Regions from separate parts of the Rhizobium sp. CECT 9324 genome, predicted to be linked through region 1. Evidence: predicted binding sites of a transcription regulator. Region 1 holds the regulator's gene; each other region holds the start of a gene.

Region 1 (5,296 bases):
TCACCCAGATAAACCAGCGGGTAACGGCCACACCCTTTGCCGACGCGAACGCGGCGCAGGTCAAAGCCAACCTGCATCTGGATTCAATGACCCGCAACTCCCAGATCATCAATGCTTTGGCCATGATACCGGAGGCGGTGCAGATCTGGGGCAAGGACACGGCAGCTTCGCTGAAGGCACAGGTGATCGCGCAAGACAGGAATATCGCCATTGCCGCAATCTCGAAAGGTGTGCGCCTTCTGACGCAAGTGACCATGCTCGGTTGGGGGGCATATCTTGCGATCAAGGGCGAACTCACCGGTGGCATGGTCATTGCGTCCTCCATCATTGCCGGACGTGCGCTGGCGCCAATCGAGGGCGCGATCGAAGGATGGAACCAGTTTAGCCAGTCGCGCGCCGCCTATGGACGGATCACTGCGCTGCTCAAAGCCTCTCCGCTCAATTTCGAGCGGCTCAACCTGCCGAAACCTGAGGGACGGCTTGACGTCGAGCGGCTGCTTTATGTGCCGCAAGGCACAAAGAGGGTCGTGTTGAACGGCATTTCCTTCGCGCTTCAACCCGGCGATTCTCTGGCGGTCATCGGAAATTCCGGCGCCGGAAAGACGACCCTGGGCAAAATGCTGGTCGGGTCCATCCTGCCGACCTCCGGAAATGTCCGATTGGACCTGATGGATTTGCGCAACTGGGATCAGCGGCAATTCGGCGAAAACATCGGCTACCTTCCACAGGACGTCCAGCTGTTTCCCGGAACGATCAAGGCGAATATTGCCCGCATGCGAAGCGACGCGGATGATGAGCAGATCTACCGCGCCGCAATGCTGGCCGATGTGCACGAGATGATTGCAAGCCTTCCACACGGCTACGAAACCATGGTCGCCGCCGATGGATCGCCGCTGTCCGGCGGACAGAAGCAACGGATCGCGCTGGCGCGTGCCTTCTTCGGCGACCCCCATCTTGTGGTGCTCGACGAGCCCAATTCTAACCTCGACAGTGCCGGTGACGTGGCGCTGATGCGGGCGCTGCAACATGCGAAAGAGCAGAAGATCACCATGATCACCATAACCCAGCGCCCTGCCCTGCTCAGCAACGTCGATAAGATCCTTTTGCTGGTCAATGGCACCGTCGCCCTGTTCGGCATGCGCATGGATGTGCTGAAGGCGTTGCAAGCGCGCGGCATCGATATCGAAGGCGGCTCATTCGGTCATCAGTTGCAATAGGAGCGACGCATATGGCAGACATCGCCAAAGTCCATGATATCGAGTGGTACTCCGAGGTGCCGCGGTCGATCGGCAAGCAAACGGTCGTCGGCCTCGCGCTCATGGCCATCGCATTCGGCGGCTTCGGAACCTGGGCATCAACCGCTCCGCTGGCGGCAGCGGTGATTGCTCAAGGCAGCTTCGTCGCCACCGGCCAGAACAAGATCCTCCAGCATCTCGAAGGCGGGATCATCGAGCAGATCCTCGTCAGCGAAGGCGACCAGGTCGTCGAGGGACAAGCGCTCGTGCAGCTCGATGAGACCGCGGCTCAAGCAAAAATGCGTGAGCTTTTCCTGCGCCGCATGCGACTGGATGTAACGGCCGCCCGCTTGACGGCGCAGTTCGAGACGGTTGAAAAGCTCGACCTTACGTCGCTGCTGAAGGAGCACCGCGGCGATCCCGACGTCTGGGCGATCCTGGTCAGCCAGCAACTCAATTTCAGAGCACAGCGACAAAAGCTCTCAAGCGAGATCGCGCTGCTGCAACAGAACATCAGGGCCCTCGAATTTCGCGAAATCGGCTACACGAGACAACGCGACTCATCCATCCGCCAGCTCGATTTGCTCAAGGATGAATACGCCGCAAAACAAATCCTGCTGGAAAAGGGTGTCGCGCGTGCAAACGAGGTCAAGGCCATTCTCCGCGCGATCGCCGAGGCGGAAGGCCAGATCGGGCGGCTTGAGGCGGAAATCGCCGAGACCCAGGCACAGCGGACCAAGGGGGAGCAGGAAGTACTGCGCGCAGAAAGCGCCTATCGCGAAGACGCACTCGAACGGCTGCAGGCCATCCAGGGCGAGCGCGACATGGTGCGAGAGCAGTTGCGGGAAGCCGCAAACATTCTGGAACGGGCAACGATCAATGCACCAGTCTCAGGGACTGTCGTGCGAATCCACTATCATACCAATGGCGGCGTGATTGAGAGCGGCAAGGCAATTCTCGAAATCCTGCCCGCAGGTGTGCCCCTGATCATCGAAGCGCAGATACCCAGAAACGATATCGACAGCGTGAAGCTTGGCCAACCCGCCACCATCCGCCTGGTGGGGCTGAACCAGCGGACGACGCCGGTTCTCGAAGGAGACGTCTTTTACCTGTCGGCGGATGCGCTCCAGCAATCGGGAAACACGTCTACCGCGCCCCATGATGTCTATCTCGCCAGGATCAATATACCGCCGACGGAGATTGCACGTGTCCAGGGCTTCACGCCGACACCCGGCATGCCGGCAGAGGTGATGATCCAGACCAACAAACGGACATTTTTCAACTATCTCGCCAAGCCGATTACCGACAGCATGTCACGGGCATTTTCCGAACAATGATCCCATGCCAGAATAGCGAGCATTGCGCGTAACTCGGTCGCTTCCGCAAAGGCTGAACCGAGTTCGCTGTGTCGTCGCCATGGCTTCACCATGCAAGGCAATGCATCAGGATTGCGTGAAAATCGCTGCATGAATATTTCGAAACATCCGCCTTGACGCACACCCTTATTGGCGCCCATTTTTTTGTGATCCGTCAGCCAAACGCATGCAATGTTCACGGAAATTTATCCACTTGCGGAACACATATGGAACATATAGTGTCTGTTCTGTATTTGTTTCACCAATTGGGGCATCGCATATGCTGACGCGCAAGCAACAGGAACTGCTTCTTTTCATCCACGAACGGATGAAGGAATCCGGCGTGCCTCCCTCTTTCGACGAAATGAAGGACGCGCTCGACCTCGCCTCGAAATCAGGCATTCATCGCTTGATCACTGCGCTCGAGGAACGCGGTTTCATTCGCCGCCTGCCCAATCGCGCCCGCGCGCTCGAGGTCATCAAGCTGCCGGAGGCCTATACGCCGAGCCTGCAGCCGCGCCGGGGCTTTGCACCGAGCGTGATCGAAGGCAGCCTTGGCAAGGCGCCACCCGCTCCCTCTGCGCCGAGCCGCTCAGCCAGTGATAGCAATTCTTCGTCTGTCAGTGTGCCCGTCATGGGCCGGATCGCCGCCGGCGTGCCGATTTCGGCCATCCAGAACAACACGCATGACATCACCGTGCCCGCCGAAATGATCGGTTCGGGCGAACATTACGCGCTTGAGGTCAAGGGCGATTCGATGATCGATGCCGGCATTCTCGACGGCGACACCGTGATCATTCGCAATGCGTCCAACGCCAATCCCGGTGACATCGTTGTCGCGCTCGTCGACGATGAAGAGGCAACACTGAAGCGCTTTCGCCGGCGCGGCGCATCCATTGCGCTCGAGGCCGCCAACCCCGCCTATGAGACCCGCATCTTCGGACCGGATCGGGTGAAGATCCAGGGCAAGCTCGTCGGGCTGATCCGCCGCTATCACTAAACCGGCCCGCCCTGTTACGCTGGCCCGTCGGTCGGCGGCAAACGACTTACTTCTCCTGTGATAGGAGAGTTGCCTTTGGCTTGCTCGTGCGATGTGTGGCTCTCTGCCTGTGAGCCGCTTCGCCAGTCGTAGAGGCGGTGACGGGTCCAGGCGCGTGCAGGGCCGTCAAATGACGGGACGATCGTCATTGTCCTGCTGGAGCGATCCCGAAGAAAGACTTCCAGGCTGCCGGTGGCACGCAAGGTTTCGGCTGAAATCAGGCGAGCACCGGAGCGACAGTGTGCAAATCCCGGGCGTTGAGCGACGATGACAATGTCGGCGAGATCACAGGCAATGCCGGTTACCTCGTGGCGTTCGAGCGTTATGATGCGCCAGCCGTGGTGCATCGCGGCGCAAGCGTCCTGGATGCAGATAAAATTCTTCTCATCGGCAACCTTCAGGAGATCTTCGAGTTTTTGGCGGGCTGTTGATATTTCGGTCCCCGACAAAGGGGTGCGCTTTGGCCGGTCTGGCGACAGAAGCGCGGCGGTGCCGGACATTTCTTCCGGCGGGATCGTCCCGGCAATGCGTAGCGCGGGCTGCCATTGGTCGAAAATGAAGCTCGGCGGACGTTGGCGGTTGGTGGCAAGCTGATCATCGTCGATGGGCGTGTGGGAGGCGGGCCAGAAACCGACGAGACGTCCATCTTCGCTGATCGCCAGATCAGCCCTTGGTGTTCTTGGCGAAAGGCATGCCGTGAGCAGCGCGGAGGCAACCAGAAACGTGCCGATATGGCGCAGACGCGTGCGCAGCAGCGTGAGCAACAAAAAACCCGCAACCGTTGTCGGCAGGAGCCATGCCGGCTGGCGGGAGAACGTGTAGCCGTCTCCCCAGCCGGCGATTTCGTGCGCGACGATCAGCACCCATTCCAGGCCATAGCCCATGACGATGAGAAATGGAGCATCGAGCCCAAGCGGCATCAGGATCATCGCAATGAAGCCTGCCGGCATGACGACAAGCGAAATCAATGGCATGGCAATGAGATTCGCCTCCAGACTGTGGGTCGCGAGGCGGTGAAAGTGGCTAATGGCAAAGATCGCCGTGGCCAGTCCGCCGATGATCGACGTGGCCAGAGTTCCGCCGAAGAAGCGAGCGAAGGCGGCAAGCAACAAAACCTTGCGCCCGCGAAAACGCGGCAGAAAGTCTCTGGGCCTTTTGCGCCAACCGGCGTAGCCGGCGATCAAAGCGGCGGTCGCGGCAAAAGACATCTGGAAACTGGGGCCCATCACGGCGGAAGGCTGGACCAACAGGATGATGGTCGCAGCCAGTGCAAGGTTGCGCAGACTGATGGCGGGCCTGTCGACAAGGACCGCAACCAGCATGATCGAGGTCATCAAATAGGCCCTGACCGCTGAGACCTGATAGCCGGAAATCAGCACATAGCCCGTAACTGCGATCAGCGCTCCCACGGCTGCGATCTTCTTGACGGGATAGGCCTGGGCCACCACCGGGAACAGACTGAGGCCCGCCCGCAGGCCGACGAAAAAAATACCGGCGGCGAGCGCCATGTTGAGGCCCGAGATCGCCGTGATATGCGCGAGGCCGGAAAGGCGAAGTGCCTCGGTCGCCGCCTTTGACATCGAACGCCTTTCGCCGGTGATGATCGACGCGGCAAATGCGCCGGGATCACCCGGCAAGACGGTGCGTATGCGGGTGGAAATCTGGTC
Region 2 (5,296 bases), 1.4 Mb from region 1:
ACCATCATGTAGGTCTGGGCCTCCAGCGGCGCGTTGATCGCGGCATGCGGTACGTCGACGAGAACGACCCAATTGGTGTTCACGTCCGGCAGTGCAAAGGGGTAGACGACGCGGTCGAACGTGCCGTTGCCTTCATCCAGGCCCTTGATGACGCCACCGGCGAGCGACGTGATGGCGGATTTCACCAGGTCAGCACCCGTTCCGTCATAATCCTTCATCTGCAGATCCGGCGTCGGCGCGACAATCCATTTGCCCGCCTGCGAAAGCAGGGTGACACGGCCGGATCCGAACGGCTGCAACTTGTTCAGCTTGTCCGACATGGCCTTCAGCGAGATGTCCACGCCGCTGACGCCGATCAGCTTGCCGCCAACGGTGACAGGATAAGCAATCGAGGTCATTGCCGTATTTTCACCCGTCGTCGATTCGGCATAGGGCGGGGAGATCGCGCCCTTCAGGCTCTTGGCCGCCAGCGAATACCAAGGCGCGACATAATCGGAATCGAAGGTCGAGAAGGTGAAGCCGCCATCCTTGCTCTTCGTCCAGTACGGATTGAATGTTCCGTCTTTCGATGAGCCGAATTCAGGCTTGCCCGCCATGCTCGGCGACTGTCCGTCAAAGGCATTGGGCTCTTCGGCAAACCAGCTTCCGAAGGCAAAGGCGTTCTGCTCGACATTGGCTTTCAGCATGTCGACCACGGCCTTTCGGTCGACATATTTGCCGTCCTGGCCGCGGCCGATGACACCGGCCATCGAACGGGCAGCGCCGGCAAGTTCGCCGACGGCGGCGCCAACGTCTGTCGCAATGGCTTTGGCTTCGGCATTGGCCTGATCCATCGTCAGCGTCTCGACGCGATTGCGGGTCTGCGAGATGAGGAACAGGTTCGATACAAATAGCACGACGGCAATGGCGACGCCGGTGACGAGAATAAGTTTGGCTGCCAGGGATTTCATTCTGAAAATGGACATTAGGTCCTCACGGTCACATGGAGGATTAATGCATCGGATGCGCATGATGCGCTCGCAAGGCAAGGAGATGCCCCGTCATGGAGCAGGAGGGGTTCAGTCTCCGGGCCATTTCGATCACCGCCCGGCGTCGTCCCGGAAGATGAATCCCAATCTCTAAACTTTGAGTAAAAACTTATCTGGAAACGCCCGGAAACCAGGAGGTTTCATGGTAAATTCTTGAAGATTTGACGCCCAAGACATTTCATGTCCTGGCTGCGACATCCTCGGCCGTGGGAATGGAGGGCTGAGCACCCGCTTTCAGGCAGGCGAGCGAACCCGCGACGGCTGCACGACGCAAGGCAGCGTCAAAATCCAACCCCTGATCCAGGCTCGCGGCGAGATAGCCGCAGAATGTATCGCCAGCGCCGACAGTATCCACTGGCTCGATCTTCAATCCCTTCGCACGATGCAGTGCGCCCTCGTATGCGGCGACCACACCGTCACCGCCAAGCGTGACGATCAGCGTCTGTTTCGACTTGCGATGCATGTCGAGCATCAGTGCTTCTCGGGCATCCGCCGCCAGTTGCGCCGTGCCGGTCAACAATTCGAATTCCGTCTCGTTGGCAATGACGATATCGGCAAGCGCCGCCAGTGCTGCCGCTTCTGGTGTCAAAGGTGCGGTATTGAGGACTGTGCGCACGCCGCGTGCCCTGGCAGCCTTCAGCGCCGCTTCGACAGCGTCAGCCGGAACCTCGAGTTGAAGCATCAAGAGGTCCGTGGAGGAAAGAGCCGAAACGGCTGCTTCTGCCTGGGCAACGTCGACAAGGCCATTGGCGCCCGGCACGACGGCAATCATGTTCTCCCCATCGCCGCCGACCAGGATCAATGCCGTACCCGTCGGGCCGTCTTCGTGGCGAACGCCGGAAAGGTCGGTTCCCGCCTTGTCGAGAAGGTCGAGTGCCGGACCGGCAAACGCGTCCGGGCCGACAGCCCCGACCATGCGCACGCTGGCACCGGCGCGCCGTGCGGCAAGCGCCTGGTTCGCACCCTTGCCGCCGGCAGCTGTCGCAAAGCCGGTGCCGGATACCGTCTCGCCGGGCTTCGGCAGCCGCGGCGTGTTAGCAACCAGATCCATGTTGATGGAGCCGAAAACGGTGATCATGCGCGTAGCCTCTCTTTTTCTACGCTCTTTTGAACCAGGCGATCAGTCCTCGTCAACAACCCTGAGCTTGAGCAAGCCGGTCCGGCTCTCGACCGCCTTCGCAGGCGTCTCTTCTTCCTCGATCCGCCCGCCGGGTATCTCGAATTCCATCGCCTCGATCTTCGCCCCGCGTCGCGCGAGCTTGTCGGAGGATGTCAGGATCTGGTCGACGTCCTTTTGCGCCGCGAGGAAATGGCCTTGCAGCTTGCGTGTTCGATCATCCAGCCGGTTGAGGTCCTCCATCAGCCGGATCACTTCGCCCTGGATCAGGTGGGCCTGCTCGCGCATGCGCTGGTCCTTCAAGACGGCCTGGATCACCTGGATCGATAGCATCAGCAGCGACGGCGAGACGATAACAACGCGCTGCTTGTGGGCCCTCTGCACGACGTTCTCGAAATTCTCGTGAATTTCGGCGAAGATCGATTCCGATGGCACGAACAGGAAGGCCATCTCCTGGGTCTCGCCGGCAATCAGGTATTTTTCCGAAATGTCGCGGATGTGCACCTCCAGATCGCGGCGGAACTGTTGGCTCGCGATCTTCTTCTGCTCCGGCGTCTCACCGTCGCGGATCGCGTTCCAGGCCTCCAGGGGAAACTTGGCATCGATCACCAGTGGCGGCGAATTGTTCGGCATGCGGATCGTGCAGTCCGGCCGCATGCCGTTAGATAGCGTGGCCTGGAAGGTAAACGCGCCCATTGGCAACCCGTCGGCAACGATAGTCTCCATGCGCGACTGGCCAAAGGCGCCGCGGGTCTGCTTGTTCGACAGGATGGCCTGCAGCCCGACCACGTCCTTCGCCAGCGACTGAATGTTGTTTTGCGCCGCATCGATCACGGCGAGCCGTTCCTGCAGGCTTCGCAGATTGTCATGCGTCGATTTCGTCTGCTCGGTGATTGTCGTGCCAAGACGATGCGTCATGCCATCCAGCCGTTGGCTGATCGATTGATTGAGTTCTGCCTGGCGACTGCCGAACACGTCGGCCATGGTTGCCAGCCGCCCTTGCATTTCGGCCTGCGCCTTGAGCAACTCGCCGAGCCGGGCTTCCGCCGCCTGCTCCCGTCGCAGGGTTTCCGCCTGTTGCCACAGTCGCGCGCGCCCGGAGCGCCAGACGGCCCACCCCAGCAACACGAAAGGAATGGCAATCAGCGCCAGCGCGAAGCCAGCCAGCACCATGGGCGAAAGGGTGACTGAGCCGATGGTCACCGCCGGAAACTGGAATGCGTTCATCAGTCCAGTCTAGCAGATTCGTTCTGCCGGAATAGATCAAAGAGTGAACATTCGCCCAAACCCTGCCGTCTCGACAACCACGTCGAAAATAATTTTTGCAGCCAGATTTGATGAAGCGCAATTCGATAAAACCGAAATGGCTGTTTTCCGTTCATTTCAACAGGGCGCAACCGAAATGCTCTAAAACAGCGTTTTCTCGGCAACCAAAAGTTTACCATTTAAGCATCTCTTGAAGTAAATACATCAGCACTCGCTGATGAAACCAAGACGAGAGCGCAGAAACATCATGACGTCGAACGAAGACAATGTAGTCCTGAAGGCACGGCTTAAATTCCTCGGTCTGGACGACAAGGCACGCGACACATTGCGTCGCCTTGGGCCCGTGATTCGCAAGAATGTCGGTGCCGCCCTGGATGTGTTCTACGCTCAGGTTCGCAAGACGCCAGAGACGGCTGCCTTCTTCAAGGGCGAGGACCACATTCGCAGTGCAAAGGGACGTCAGGAACAGCATTGGGGTATCGTCGCCAACGCCGATTACAATGAAACCTATGTGCAGGGCGTCACCATGGTCGGCAAGGCCCATGCCCGCATCGGCCTGGAGCCGCGCTGGTATATCGGCGGCTATGCGCTTCTGCTCGAGCAACTGGTCCATGCGGTAGCACGAGATCGTTGGCCAAGCCGCTTCGGCAGGCAGAATGCGCCACAGATGGCCGACGAGATTTCGGTCATCGTCAAGGCAGCGCTTCTCGACATGGACTATTCGATCTCCGTCTATCTCGATATTCTCGCCGCCGAGCGCAAACAGGCGGAAGAAGCCCGGCTGAAGGCGGAGGCCGAGCAGGCCGTCGCCCTGGCGGCGCTTCGCAGCGTCTTGACCAAGCTCGCCTCGGGCGATCTGGCAGCCCGTCTGAGCGATGATATGCCGGCAAACTTTGTCGAGATGGCCAAGGACTACAACAGCTCGGTCGCTTCGCTGCAGGCGACGATCAGCACGGTTCGCGGCGCAGCCGAAGAGATATCTCGTTCGACCTTCGCCATTTCTTCCGCCACCAATGATCTGGCGCAGCGCACCGAACAGCAGGCAGCCGGCCTCGAAGAGAGCACGGCAGCACTTCACGATCTGACCCAGAACGTCACGCTGACAGCGGATGGCGCCCAGAAGGCCTCAATGGTCGTCGGTGTTGCGCTGACGGAAGCGCGCGTATCCGAAGAAGTCGTGTCGCGTGCGGTCGAAGCCATGGGCGCCATCGAGAAGTCATCCGATGGCATTTCCAAGATCATCGGCGTCATCGACGAGATTGCCTTCCAGACCAATCTCCTCGCCCTGAATGCGGGTGTAGAAGCGGCCCGCGCCGGCGAAGCGGGGCGTGGTTTTGCGGTCGTTGCCCAGGAAGTCCGTGAGCTTGCCCAGCGCTGCGCAAGTGCGGCCCGGGAAATCAAGGGTCTGATCTCGCAGAGCTCTAGCCAGGTGCAGACCGGCGTCGGCCTGGTCAACAATGCCGGCGAGGCATTGGAGAAGATCATCATTCGTATCGGCGAGATCAACGACATCGTCTCCAAGATCGCATCGGCCGCAGCCGACCAGTCCGGCGGCCTGCGCGAGGTCAATACCTCGATCAGTTCAATGGACCAGATCACCCAGCGCAACGCGGCGATGGTCGAGGAAACCTCGGCCCAGACCGTGACGCTGAGCGACGAGGCGCAAAGACTGGTTGCCGCGCTTGAGGGCTTCAAGACGCACAGTGGCGGTCACGTTGGCAGCCGCGATCGTGACCAGGCCGCATACCGGCGGGCGGGCTGAGGTCAAGTCTCGGCGCGGTCGTTTAGTCTCTGTTTAGGATAACCATGGTAGGTGTAACGACAATCCGGGACCACCGGCACATCCAACGCCTCCTGATGGAATCATGACCCAGAATCCAAACGC
Region 3 (5,296 bases), 630 kb from region 1:
CCGACCGGGCAGACGGTGCTCACCCCGCCTTTTCGACGAAACCGTCGAGCACACGTTTCTCACCGGCGCGGTCGAAGTCGATCGTCAGCTTGTTGCCCTCGATCGACGAAATGTTGCCGTTGCCGAACTTGATGTGGAAGACGCGGTCGCCGACGGAGAAGCGCGAAGGTTCGTTGCTGGTGGATTTCGCCACCAGTTCGCCGTCGATGGTCCTGGCGCGGGGGCCGCTCTCGCCATAGCCGACGCGTTCGACCGCGTGGCCGGAGCGACTGCCCCAGTTGTCGCGGGTCGCTTCGGTCTTGTTGGCCTGGGCACGTTTCCAGCCAGGGGTCGAATAGGAGTTCTGGAAAGGCTCCTGCTTGTCGAAACGGGATTGGCCGTAAGGATTGCGACCGTAACCGCCATAGGATGTCTCGGATTCGGACACTTCGACATGGGCCGGCGGCAATTCTTCCAGAAAACGCGACGGCATGGTCGATTGCCAAAGGCCATGGATGCGGCGGTTGGAGACGAACCAGATGTGGCAACGGCGCTTGGCCCGAGTGATGCCAACGTATGCCAGCCGACGCTCTTCTTCGAGACCGGAGCGGCCGCCTTCGTCGAGCGCGCGCTGGTGCGGGAAAAGGCCTTCCTCCCAGCCGGGCAGGAAAACGGTTTCGAATTCGAGGCCCTTGGCCGAATGCAGCGTCATGATCGAGACGGCGTCCATCTCGGCATTCTGCTCGGTGTCCATCACTAGCGACACATGTTCGAGGAAGCTGCGCATGCTCTCGAATGCTTCCATCGAGCGGATCAGTTCCTTCAGGTTTTCCAGACGACCGGGGGCTTCGGCCGATTTGTCGTTCTGCCACATGGCGGTGTAGCCGCTCTCGTCGAGGATCTGCTCGGCAAGTTCCGTATGGGGCGTGTTTTCCAGCAAGGTCTGCCACCGGCGGAAATCTGTCACGACATCGAAGAGCGACTTGCGCGCTTTGGGCTTCAATTCGTCGGTTTCGATGATGTCGGATGCGGCGGCCAGCATGGGAATGTCACGGGCGCGGGCATAGTCGTGCAGATTGCGGATGGTCGTGTCGCCAAGGCCGCGCTTCGGTGTGTTGACTATACGCTCGAAGGCAAGGTCGTCGGCTGGCTGGCAGACCATGCGGAAATAGGCCATGGCGTCGCGGATTTCGAGACGTTCGTAGAAACGCGGGCCGCCGACCACGCGGTAGTTCAGGCCAAGCGTGACGAAACGGTCTTCGAATTCGCGCATCTGAAAGGATGCGCGCACCAGGATCGCCATGTTGTTAAGCGGGTGCTCGTTGCGCTGCAGTTGCTCGATTTCCTCGCCGACGGCGCGGGCTTCCTCTTCCGAATCCCAGGCGGCGTGCACCACTACCTTGTCATCATTCGGATCGACGCGGTCGGTGAACAGGGTCTTGCCGAGGCGGCCCTCATTGTGGGCGATCAAATGACCAGCCGCGCCGAGGATATGTTCCGTGGAGCGGTAGTTGCGCTCCAGCTTGATCACTTTCGCGCCAGGGAAATCCTTGTCGAAGCGCAGGATGTTGTCGACTTCCGCGCCGCGCCAGCCATAGATCGACTGGTCGTCGTCACCAACACAACAGACATTCTGTGGCACGCCTGCAGGTCGCTGGGCCAGCAGCCTGAGCCACATGTACTGGGCGGTGTTGGTATCCTGGTACTCATCGACCAGAATGTATTTGAACTTCTGGTGATACTCCTTCAGCACATCCGGATTGGCGCGGAACATGCGGATCGGATGGAGAAGCAGATCGCCGAAATCGCAGGCGTTCAGCGTTTTGAGCCGTGCCTGATAGGCGGCATAGAGCTCGCGGCCCTTACCATTGGCGAAGGCGCGAGCATCGCCTTCGGGGATCTGTGCGGGGTCCAGGCCCTTGTTCTTCCAGCCGTCGATCATTGCGGCAAACTGCTTGGCCGGCCAACGTTTGTCGTCGAGGCCCTCGGCCTGGATGATCTGCTTGATCAGGCGCACCACGTCATCGGTGTCGAGAATGGTGAAATCCGACGAAAGCCCGACCAGTTCGGCATGGCGACGCAGAAGCTTGACGCCGATCGAGTGGAAGGTGCCAAGCCAGGGCATGCCCTCGACCGCCCCGCCGACCAGATGGCCGATGCGCTCCTTCATCTCGCGCGCGGCCTTGTTGGTGAAGGTCACGGCGAGCAGCTGGGAGGGGAATGCGCGGTTGGTTGCAAGAATATGCGCAATACGGGTGGTCAGGACGCGGGTCTTGCCGGTGCCGGCGCCGGCCAGAACCAGGACGGGGCCATCGACGGTTTCGACGGCCAGGCGCTGTTCCGGGTTCAGGCCAGACAGATAATCGGGAAAACGCGCCTGGTCGCGTGCGGCCATGGCGCGGGCAGCGATGCCCAGCCCGCTGCCGGATGGCGTGGCCGCTGTATTTGCATTCGTCGATGTCGGGGCGGTCGGCGGCTTGCGCGGAGCGGGCTCTTCATCGAAGAAGGGTATATCGTCAAAACCGTTACTCATGCGGCTCAATGTAGTGATTCGGGTGGGAAAGGCCAGACAAGACGTTCTGGTTTTATTCCATCTACTTGCTTGCTCACGGTTTTTGCCGCTGGCGCAGCAGTCCGCGTTGACGGAAGTATGGAACGCTCAGTGCACCGGGTGTCGGCGGTGCCAGATTTGCAAAACCGCTGCCGCGAAGGCCGGTGCCTCGTTGGTCGACGATCACGACCGCGTGAATTCGCGTGATATTACAAATCAGTAAGCTTGGCTGTCGGCCATTGCTTTCGGCCCCTTGAAACCGGATACTTCAGCACGATTTTCATTGAAACTATTTGGAGTTCCGCATGCCGCTTTGGAAGCAACTCGGTCTCAGTCTCGTGCTGCTTTTTGCAGGGCTCTGTCTTTGGGTCTACATCTCCCCGCAGGCTGGCCAGACGCTCGTTCAGATGGGCGTTCCGTCAGGTGTGGTCGCTCTGGTGTCCAATTCGACCTCTAGCGGAGAGGGTCAGCAGGCCCAGGGCCAATCGCAGGGTAGAGGCCAAGGCGCTGGCCAAGGGCAGAGGGAAGGTGGCCGCAACCAGTCGATCCTGATTGTTACGCAACCGGTGTCGATTGGCGTGCTGAATGATCGACTAAGCGCGATCGGCGACGGTGAGGCGATCCAGGCTGTGACGGTGATGCCGCAAGCGAGCGGGACGATCAACGAGATCCTGGTATCCTCCGGAGAACGGGTCAAAAAGGGCCAGGTCATCGCCAAGCTCGATGACGACGAGCAGGTCATCTTGCGGGATCAAGCCAAGGTTGTTCTGCGCAGCGCGAGCGAAAAATCTGAATCCTACCGCAACCTCCAGAGCTTCTCGCGGCTCGAGGTCCTCGACGCCCAGATCGCGCTGGAGCAGGCGCAGCTGGCGCTGACAACGGCGGAACTGAACCTCAAGCGGCGTGATATCGTCGCGCCGATCGACGGCATTATCGGTATCGTCGGTGTGAGCATCGGTGACAACGTCACGACAGCGAGCAATGTCGTCACTCTGGATAACCGAACGGAATTGCTGGTCGATTTCTGGGCGCCCGAGCGTTTCGCGACGGCGGTGAAAGCCGGCATGGCGATCGAGGCGAATTCCGTGTCGCGGCCGGGCGAAGTCTTTGCCGGCAAGGTCGATGCGGTCGACAACCGAGTCGATCCGGCGAGCCGAACCATCCGTATCCGAGCCAGAATCGACAATACCGACGATCTCCTGCGGGCCGGCATGTCCTTCAACGTGACGATGCAATTTCCTGGCGACCAATATCCGGCGGTCAACCCGCTGGCGGTCCAGTGGGACGGGCAGGGCTCGTTCGTCTGGCAGATCAAGGATGACAAATCGATCAAGACGCGTGTCCGCATCATCCAGCGCAATTCGGACCAGGTCCTCGTCGATGCTGCCCTGAACGAGGGCGACGTCGTTGCGATCGAAGGTTTGCAGCGCGTGCGCGAAGGCGGATCGATCAAGATCGCCAATGCCGACACAGGTGCTTCGATCCCGGAGGTTGCCAGCCGATGAATTCCGTCGACAACAAGGCCTCTGAAAAATCGGGCAATTCCTTTACTGCCCTCTTTGTCCGCCGCCCGGTTCTGGCTGCGGTGCTGAATACGCTTCTGGTGGTGGCGGGACTTGCGGCCCTTGCCGGCATCGAAGTGCGCGAACTGCCGGATGTCGACCAGCCGGTGATTTCGGTAACCACGGAATATGAGGGTGCTTCGGCCCAGACCATGGACCAGGAGGTCACCAAGGTGGTCGAGGGTGCCGTTGCGCGCGTGAGCGGCGTTAAGTCGATCTCCTCACGCTCGCAGTTCGGCGAGAGCCGCACAACGCTCGAATTCAGCGATAGCGTCGACCTGGCAGTCGCGGCAAACGATGTTCGCGATGCGCTTGGCCGGGTGGCGAACCAGTTGCCGGAAGATGCTGACGAGCCGCGTATCGTCAAGGCTGACTCGGATTCGCAGGCCATCATGCGGCTTGCGGTCACATCGACGAAGCTCAGCATGGAAGACCTGACGCTTCTCGTCGACAACGAGATCTCCGACCGGCTTGCCGCTGTCGAGGGCGTGGCAGATGTCCAAGTCTATGGGGACCAGGAGAAGGTCTTTCGCGTCGACGTCAACCAGGCGGCCTTGGCCAGCCGCGGACTGAGCGTTGCCGACCTGTCGTCGGCGTTGCAGGGTTCGGCCATGGATGTGCCAGCCGGATCGCTGGAATCAATGACGCAGGACATCGTCGTGCGGGCGACAGCCAATCTCACGACGCCGGAAGATTTCGAAAATATCCTGATCGGCGATCGGGTCCGTTTGCGCGATGTGGCAACAGTCACGCTTGGTCCGGATGACGGCTCGACGTCCTTGCGCTCGAATGGCGTGCAGGGTGTCGGACTTGGCATCATTCGTCAGGCTCAGTCCAATACGCTGAACATCTCCGAGGGGGTGCATTCGGCTGTCGATGCCTTGTCGAAAACGCTGCCGGAAGGCACGCGGATCGCCATCACCAGCGATGACGCCGTTTTCATCGAGGGGGCTTTGCATGAAGTGGAACTGGCGCTGTCGCTTTCCGCGTTCATCGTCGTCGTCGTGCTTTATCTCTTCTTGCGCGATTGGCGGGCCACGCTCATACCGGCCCTCACCATGCCTGTGGCGCTGATCGGCACGTTGGTTGCCATTTACATGGTCGGTTTTTCGATCAATATCCTCACGCTTCTCGCCATCGTCCTTGCGACGGGGCTGGTGGTGGACGACGCCATCGTTGTCCTGGAGAATATTGTGCGTCGGCG
Region 4 (5,296 bases), 950 kb from region 1:
GGATAACCGCGCCGGAAGACGAAACCCGGACTGAACCGGGAAACGCAATGTCGAGGCGGTGCCAGCCGCCGGACATCACGATAGCGTAGTGCGCCGTGGTGCGGCGCACGTATCAGAGCAGCGACAACTGTACGCCATTGCTGTTGGGCGACAGGAACAGGTCCTCGCGCAGATGCAGGCTGCGGCGCGTCAGGCCGAGACGTTTGGTCGCCATTTCAAAGCGGCGGCTGATCTGCCAGGCATAGGGACCGGCCCCCTTCATCCGCTTGCCGAACTCGGCGTCGTAGTCCTTGCCGTCGCGCATCGAGCGGACCAGCGACATCACATGCCGGTAGCGGTCCGGATAGTGCTGCAGCAGCCAGTCGCGAAACAGCGGGCTGACCTCAAGCGGCAGGCGCAGCAGCACATAGCTGGCCTCCGTGGCGCCGGCTGCCTTGCCGCTGTCGAGAATGCGTTCGATCTCGTGGTCGTTCAGCGCCGGGATGACCGGCCCGAGCATGACGGCAACCGGGATGCCCGCCTCCGACAGGCCCTTGATCGTCTCCAGCCGTCTCGACGGCGTGGCCGCGCGCGGCTCCATCAGCCGGGCGAGCTTGCGGTCGAGCGTCGTCACCGAAACCCCGACCTTGGCAAGCCCGCGTTCGGCCATCGACTTCAGGATATCCACATCGCGCAGCACCAGCGCCGACTTGGTGACGATCACCACCGGATGATTGGCCTTGTCGAGCACCTCGAGGATCTGGCGCATGATCCGCCATTCCCGCTCGATCGGCTGATAGGGATCGGTATTGGTGCCGATCGCGATCGGCCGCGGCTTGTAACCCGGCTTCGACAGTTCCCGTTCCAGAAGCTTCGGCGCATCCGGCTTGGCAAACAGCCTGGCCTCGAAGTCGAGACCAGCCGAAAGGCCCATATAGCTGTGTGTCGGGCGGGCGAAGCAATAGATGCAGCCATGCTCGCAGCCGCGATACGGATTGATCGAGCGGTCGAAGGGAATGTCCGGCGATTCATTGCGGGTGATGATGGTCCGTGGCTTTTCGACCTGCACCTCCGTCTTGAACGGCGGCATGTCCTCGAGGCTCTGCCAGCCGTCGTCGAAGGCGACGCGTTCGGTCGGCTCGAAGCGTCCGCCCGGATTGAGCGTTGCCCCGCGACCACGACGTCGGTCGATCTCGATCCGGAGCCCGGAAGAGGTCATCACCGCATCGGCAATATCTGCCGTATTGCCAGGCTGAAAGGCAGCCTGGCCCACAAGAGACAGCTCGTTCATGTTTAGCTCCTCGCGGGGTCAATCAATCCCGCCGAATGACTATATTCCTACCATCAACAATGAGAACAATGCAAGAACAAAATAGAAAATCGGACAATCTCAAAGCAGTGGCAAATCTTTGTGCAATGCGATAGAGATAGGCAATGTTGACAGTGATGATGGAATGCCGCGATCAGGAGCCGGAGCTCGCTCAGACGTTGTCTGTGCTCGTAGCCGGTGCTGTGGAAGGCCTTGTAAGCGATGTCATCGTTCTGGACCATGGCTCGCAGGACGGATCATCCTTCGTGGCGGATGCGGCGGGCTGCCGCTTTTATCAGCAATGGGACATGAAAGAATTGCTCGGCTCCGTGCGCGGCGAGTGGCTGCTTCTGGTCGAGCCTGGCGCCCGAATGACGCAGGGCTGGATCGACGAAGTGGCGGAATATGTGGCTCTCAACAAGGTTCCAGCCCGCTTTTCCGAATCGCGTGTCTATCGGCTGCCCTTCTATCGCCGCCTGACGCGGTCACGCCCGCCGCTCGAAAATGGTCTGCTCCTGCCCAAGCGCCACGCCCAATCACTGGTCCGTTCGGGCATGGATCTTCAGCATCTGGCCCATGGCCAAAAGCCGCGGCGGCTGGCGTCTGAAATTATCCCGTCCTGGGTTGCGCGCGAAGCCAGGCGCTGATCGCCGTCCGGCAAGACTATTTGCTGCGTGTCAGGTGCTCGTCGAGCCGTGGCATGATCTCGACAAAATTGCACGGCATGTGGCGGTAGTCGAGCTGCAGCTTCAAGATGCCATCCCACGCATCCTTGCAGGCACCCGGAGACCCCGGCAGAACGAAGATGAACGTCGCATTGGCAACGCCGCCGGTCGCCCGTGACTGGATGGTCGAGGTCCCGATCTTGTCATAGGAGATCCGGTGGAAGACCTCGGAAAAGCCGTCCATGCGCTTTTCGAACAGCGGTTCCAGCGCTTCCGGTGTCACGTCGCGACCGGTAAAGCCCGTGCCGCCGGTGGTGATGACCACGTCGATGGCGTCATCTTTTGTCCACTGCTCCACCTGGTCGCGGATCGCCGCCTTGTCGTCCTGCACGATGGCCCGCGCGGCGAGCCTGTGGCCGGCCTCCGCGATCCGGGCGACCAGCGTGTCGCCGGAGCGGTCGTCTTCCAGGCGCCGTGTGTCCGAGACTGTGAGCACGGCAATGCCCACCGGAATGAAGGGACGGCTTTCGTCGATCCGGCTCATGCTGCATCTCCTTGCGCGCGCTGATGGGCAACTGTGCGGGTCAGAAGCACATACCATTGCGGTCGATAGGCCGATAGCGCCAGTGCCGCCTTAAGCGCCGCGGCCTCGTTTTCGTAGAGGCCGAAACAGGTCGCACCCGAACCCGACATGCCGGCATAAACCGCGAGGCTCTCGCGCAACAGGCCGCAGGCTTCCGCGATTTCCGGTACAAGCGCTTCAGCCGGCGGCTGCAGGTCGTTGCGAAGCTGCGGAAAGGCTGTGCGCCATGCCTCAGCATCGGGGGCTGCGGGGAGGTCTGTCATCGGCGAATTGTCGCGTCGCTCCAGCCGGCGAAAGATCTCCGGCGTCGAGACCGGCATCAACGGATTGAGCAGCACCATCGGAAAGGAGGGGAGGGCAACCGGCGTGATCGCCTCGCCAATGCCCTCTGCCCTGAGTGGCATTGAGCGAAGGCACATCGGCACATCGGCCCCAAGCGACAGTGCAAGCTCCGCCAGCGCGCCTGCGGGCAGGTCCGCCTGCCAGAGCCGCATCAGTCCACGCAGGGTTGCTGCGGCATCGGCCGAGCCGCCGCCGATCCCGGCCGCGACCGGCAGGTTCTTTTCGAGCGTGATGGCGACGGGCGACCAGGACTGCCCATGCTGATCGAGAACGGCGCGCAAACGGTCGCGTGCCTGAGCCACGAGATTGTCCTCGGGCCTCGCCGGGCCAAGCGAGAGGCTGCGTGCAAAAGGCCCCGTCAGCGTCAGGCTGTCGGTCTCTGCTGGCTGGAATGTCAGCTCGTCACCGTCTTCGGCAAAGGTCACCAGGCTGTCGAGCAGGTGATAGCCATCCGCCCGGCGCCCGGTCACATGCAGCGCGAGATTGACCTTGGCGCGCGCGGTCTCCTCGACCGGGGCTCCCAGCTGATCGTCAAGACCTTTCATCGGATCAGGTCTTCTTGTCGTCTTTCTTCGGCGCATCGACCGGCTTTGGATCGATCTTGGCGGCGTCGGCTTCGATGGGCGGCATGCCCTTGTCGATCTTCGCCTGGATCTTCGGCACTTCGGCCTCGTCCGGCTCGGAGGCCAGCGCGCGTTTCCACTGGTAGGTGGCTTCAAGCTTGCGGCCGACGCGCCAATAGGCGTCGCCCAGATGGTCGTTGATCGTCGCGTCGCCGGCGCGAAGCTCGGCGGCCCGCTCCAGTTCGACCACCGATTCGTCGAACCGACCGAGGCGGTAATAGGCCCAGCCGAGCGAATCGACGATGTAGCCGTCATCGGGCCGTAGATCGACGGCCTTCTTGATCATCTCCAGTCCTTCCTGGAGATTGCGGTTCATGTCGACCCAGGAATAACCCAGGTAATTGAGCACCTGCGGCTGTTCCGGATTGAGTTCCAGCGCCTTGCGGAAGTCCGGCTCGGCCTTGTCCCACTTCTTCAGCCGTTCATTGGCGATGCCGCGCTGGAAGAAGATCGACCAGTGGTTCTTGGCCGGCGATTGACCGATAACCTCGACGGCCTTGTCGTAATTTGTCGCCATGGCCGCATAGTCCTTGGCTTCCGACAGCACACTGCCATAGGCGAGATAGCTGCGCACGTCCTTCGGGTCAGAGGCAATCAGCCCCTGCAGATGCGTGCGTGCATCCTCAACCTTGCCGGTTTCTGCCAGCGTCAGGCCGAGTTGTAATTCGGAAATCCGCCGCATCGGCGATGTTTCCGGCACCTGGCGGTAGAAATCGATCGCCTTTTCCGGCTGTTTGGCGTTTTCGGCAATGCCGCCGAGCAGGACCAGCGTGTCGGCCGCGTCTTTGTCCAGCGCATGCGATAGCTGCAGATAGAGCATCACCGTGTCTTCGGCGCCTTCGCGGTTGAGCGCGCCACCGATGGAAAACAACACGCCGGCCGCACCCTGTGCCGCGTTCGCGACCATCGGCTTCGGCTTGCCGCCGGCTTCGATTGCATCGCGCAGCGCCTTGAACGGTGCGTAATTGTTGATCAGTTCGTCACCGGCCGCCAGCGCATCCAGTGCCTTCTGCTTGTTACCGGCATTGGCTTCGAGCGTTGCCAGCGCAATGACTGCCCGGGCAAAGGTGTCCGGCGCGGTCGCGCCGCCGCTGCGGTCGATCAGTGTGTCCGTCAGCGCCTTCCGGGCTGCGTCGTTATCGCCGGTCAGGGCGGCGATTACGCCGACATTGTAGTTACGGAAAATCGCATACCAGCTCGGACCCTCAAGGCCTTTCACCAGATCAAGGGCTTCCTTGCCCTTGCCTTCGCCGACCATTGTCCAGGCAATCAGCAATTCGTTCATCAGCCGGTCAAGATCGTTCGGGCCTTCGTATTTGAAGGTCTTCAGCGCATCGTCATAGCGGCCATCGCGGATCGCCTGGAATCCGAGCGCCACGGATGTCACGCGCTCGACGGCCGGATCGTTCTCCAGTTCCTTGGCGAGCTTTGCGCCTTCGTCGAAGTCTCCGTTCATGATCAGGGCGATCATCAGCCGCTGCTGGATATCCAGTTCGTCAGGCGAAAGCTCGAGCGCCTTCTTGTAGAGCAGGATGGCATTGGCGTAGTCGCGGTCGGCTTCGGCAGTCCGGGCGGCCAGGAAAGCGCCGGCAAAGCTGTCGACGCTGTCAAGATCGAAGCTCTCGGTTTCGGCGGGCGTGTCGGGCGACGCAGCTGAAGCGATCGGGGCTTGGAAGACGCTAAGAAGCAGCGCCAGGGCAGTGCCGGCGAGGAAGCGAGTGGCGGGACTTTGCCGCATGAACGAGCCTTTCAAGAACCGATAAAGTGCGCAGGTCGTGCTTATATGGGAACGACG

What was found. The regulator LexA, encoded in region 1, represses DNA repair genes until DNA is damaged. The targets are predictions, from matches to a motif close to TGTTCNNNNTGTGTTCNG.
Region 2: LQ231_RS04535 (DNA recombination protein RmuC) is a predicted target of LexA. The motif match lies at 3,405-3,422, and genes of this name have one in related genera.
Region 3: LQ231_RS14530 (UvrD-helicase domain-containing protein) is a predicted target of LexA. The motif match lies at 2,555-2,572, and genes of this name have one in related genera.
Region 4: LQ231_RS06740 (PA0069 family radical SAM protein) is a predicted target of LexA. The motif match lies at 1,332-1,349, and genes of this name have one in related genera.

Annotation. Positions count from the first base shown of each region.
Region 1 covers NZ_CAKKMZ010000001.1:2,339,911-2,345,206, reverse strand. The annotation lists gene LQ231_RS11640 (type I secretion system permease/ATPase) at 1-1,217, shown strand, start outside; gene LQ231_RS11635 (HlyD family type I secretion periplasmic adaptor subunit) at 1,229-2,572, shown strand; gene lexA (transcriptional repressor LexA) at 2,871-3,590, shown strand; gene LQ231_RS11625 (ComEC/Rec2 family competence protein) at 3,605-5,296, opposite strand, start outside.
Region 2 covers NZ_CAKKMZ010000001.1:950,426-955,721, forward strand. The annotation lists gene LQ231_RS04525 (methyl-accepting chemotaxis protein) at 1-965, opposite strand, end outside; gene LQ231_RS04530 (ribokinase) at 1,207-2,106, opposite strand; gene LQ231_RS04535 (DNA recombination protein RmuC) at 2,149-3,372, opposite strand; gene LQ231_RS04540 (globin-coupled sensor protein) at 3,659-5,173, shown strand; gene LQ231_RS04545 (globin-coupled sensor protein) at 5,277-5,296, shown strand, end outside.
Region 3 covers NZ_CAKKMZ010000001.1:2,972,171-2,977,466, reverse strand. The annotation lists gene LQ231_RS14530 (UvrD-helicase domain-containing protein) at 20-2,512, opposite strand; gene LQ231_RS14525 (efflux RND transporter periplasmic adaptor subunit) at 2,836-4,035, shown strand; gene LQ231_RS14520 (efflux RND transporter permease subunit) at 4,032-5,296, shown strand, end outside.
Region 4 covers NZ_CAKKMZ010000001.1:1,386,139-1,391,434, forward strand. The annotation lists gene LQ231_RS06740 (PA0069 family radical SAM protein) at 113-1,270, opposite strand; gene LQ231_RS06745 (glycosyl transferase) at 1,414-1,935, shown strand; gene moaB (molybdenum cofactor biosynthesis protein B) at 1,952-2,497, opposite strand; gene LQ231_RS06755 (4-(cytidine 5'-diphospho)-2-C-methyl-D-erythritol kinase) at 2,494-3,423, opposite strand; gene LQ231_RS06760 (tetratricopeptide repeat protein) at 3,428-5,239, opposite strand.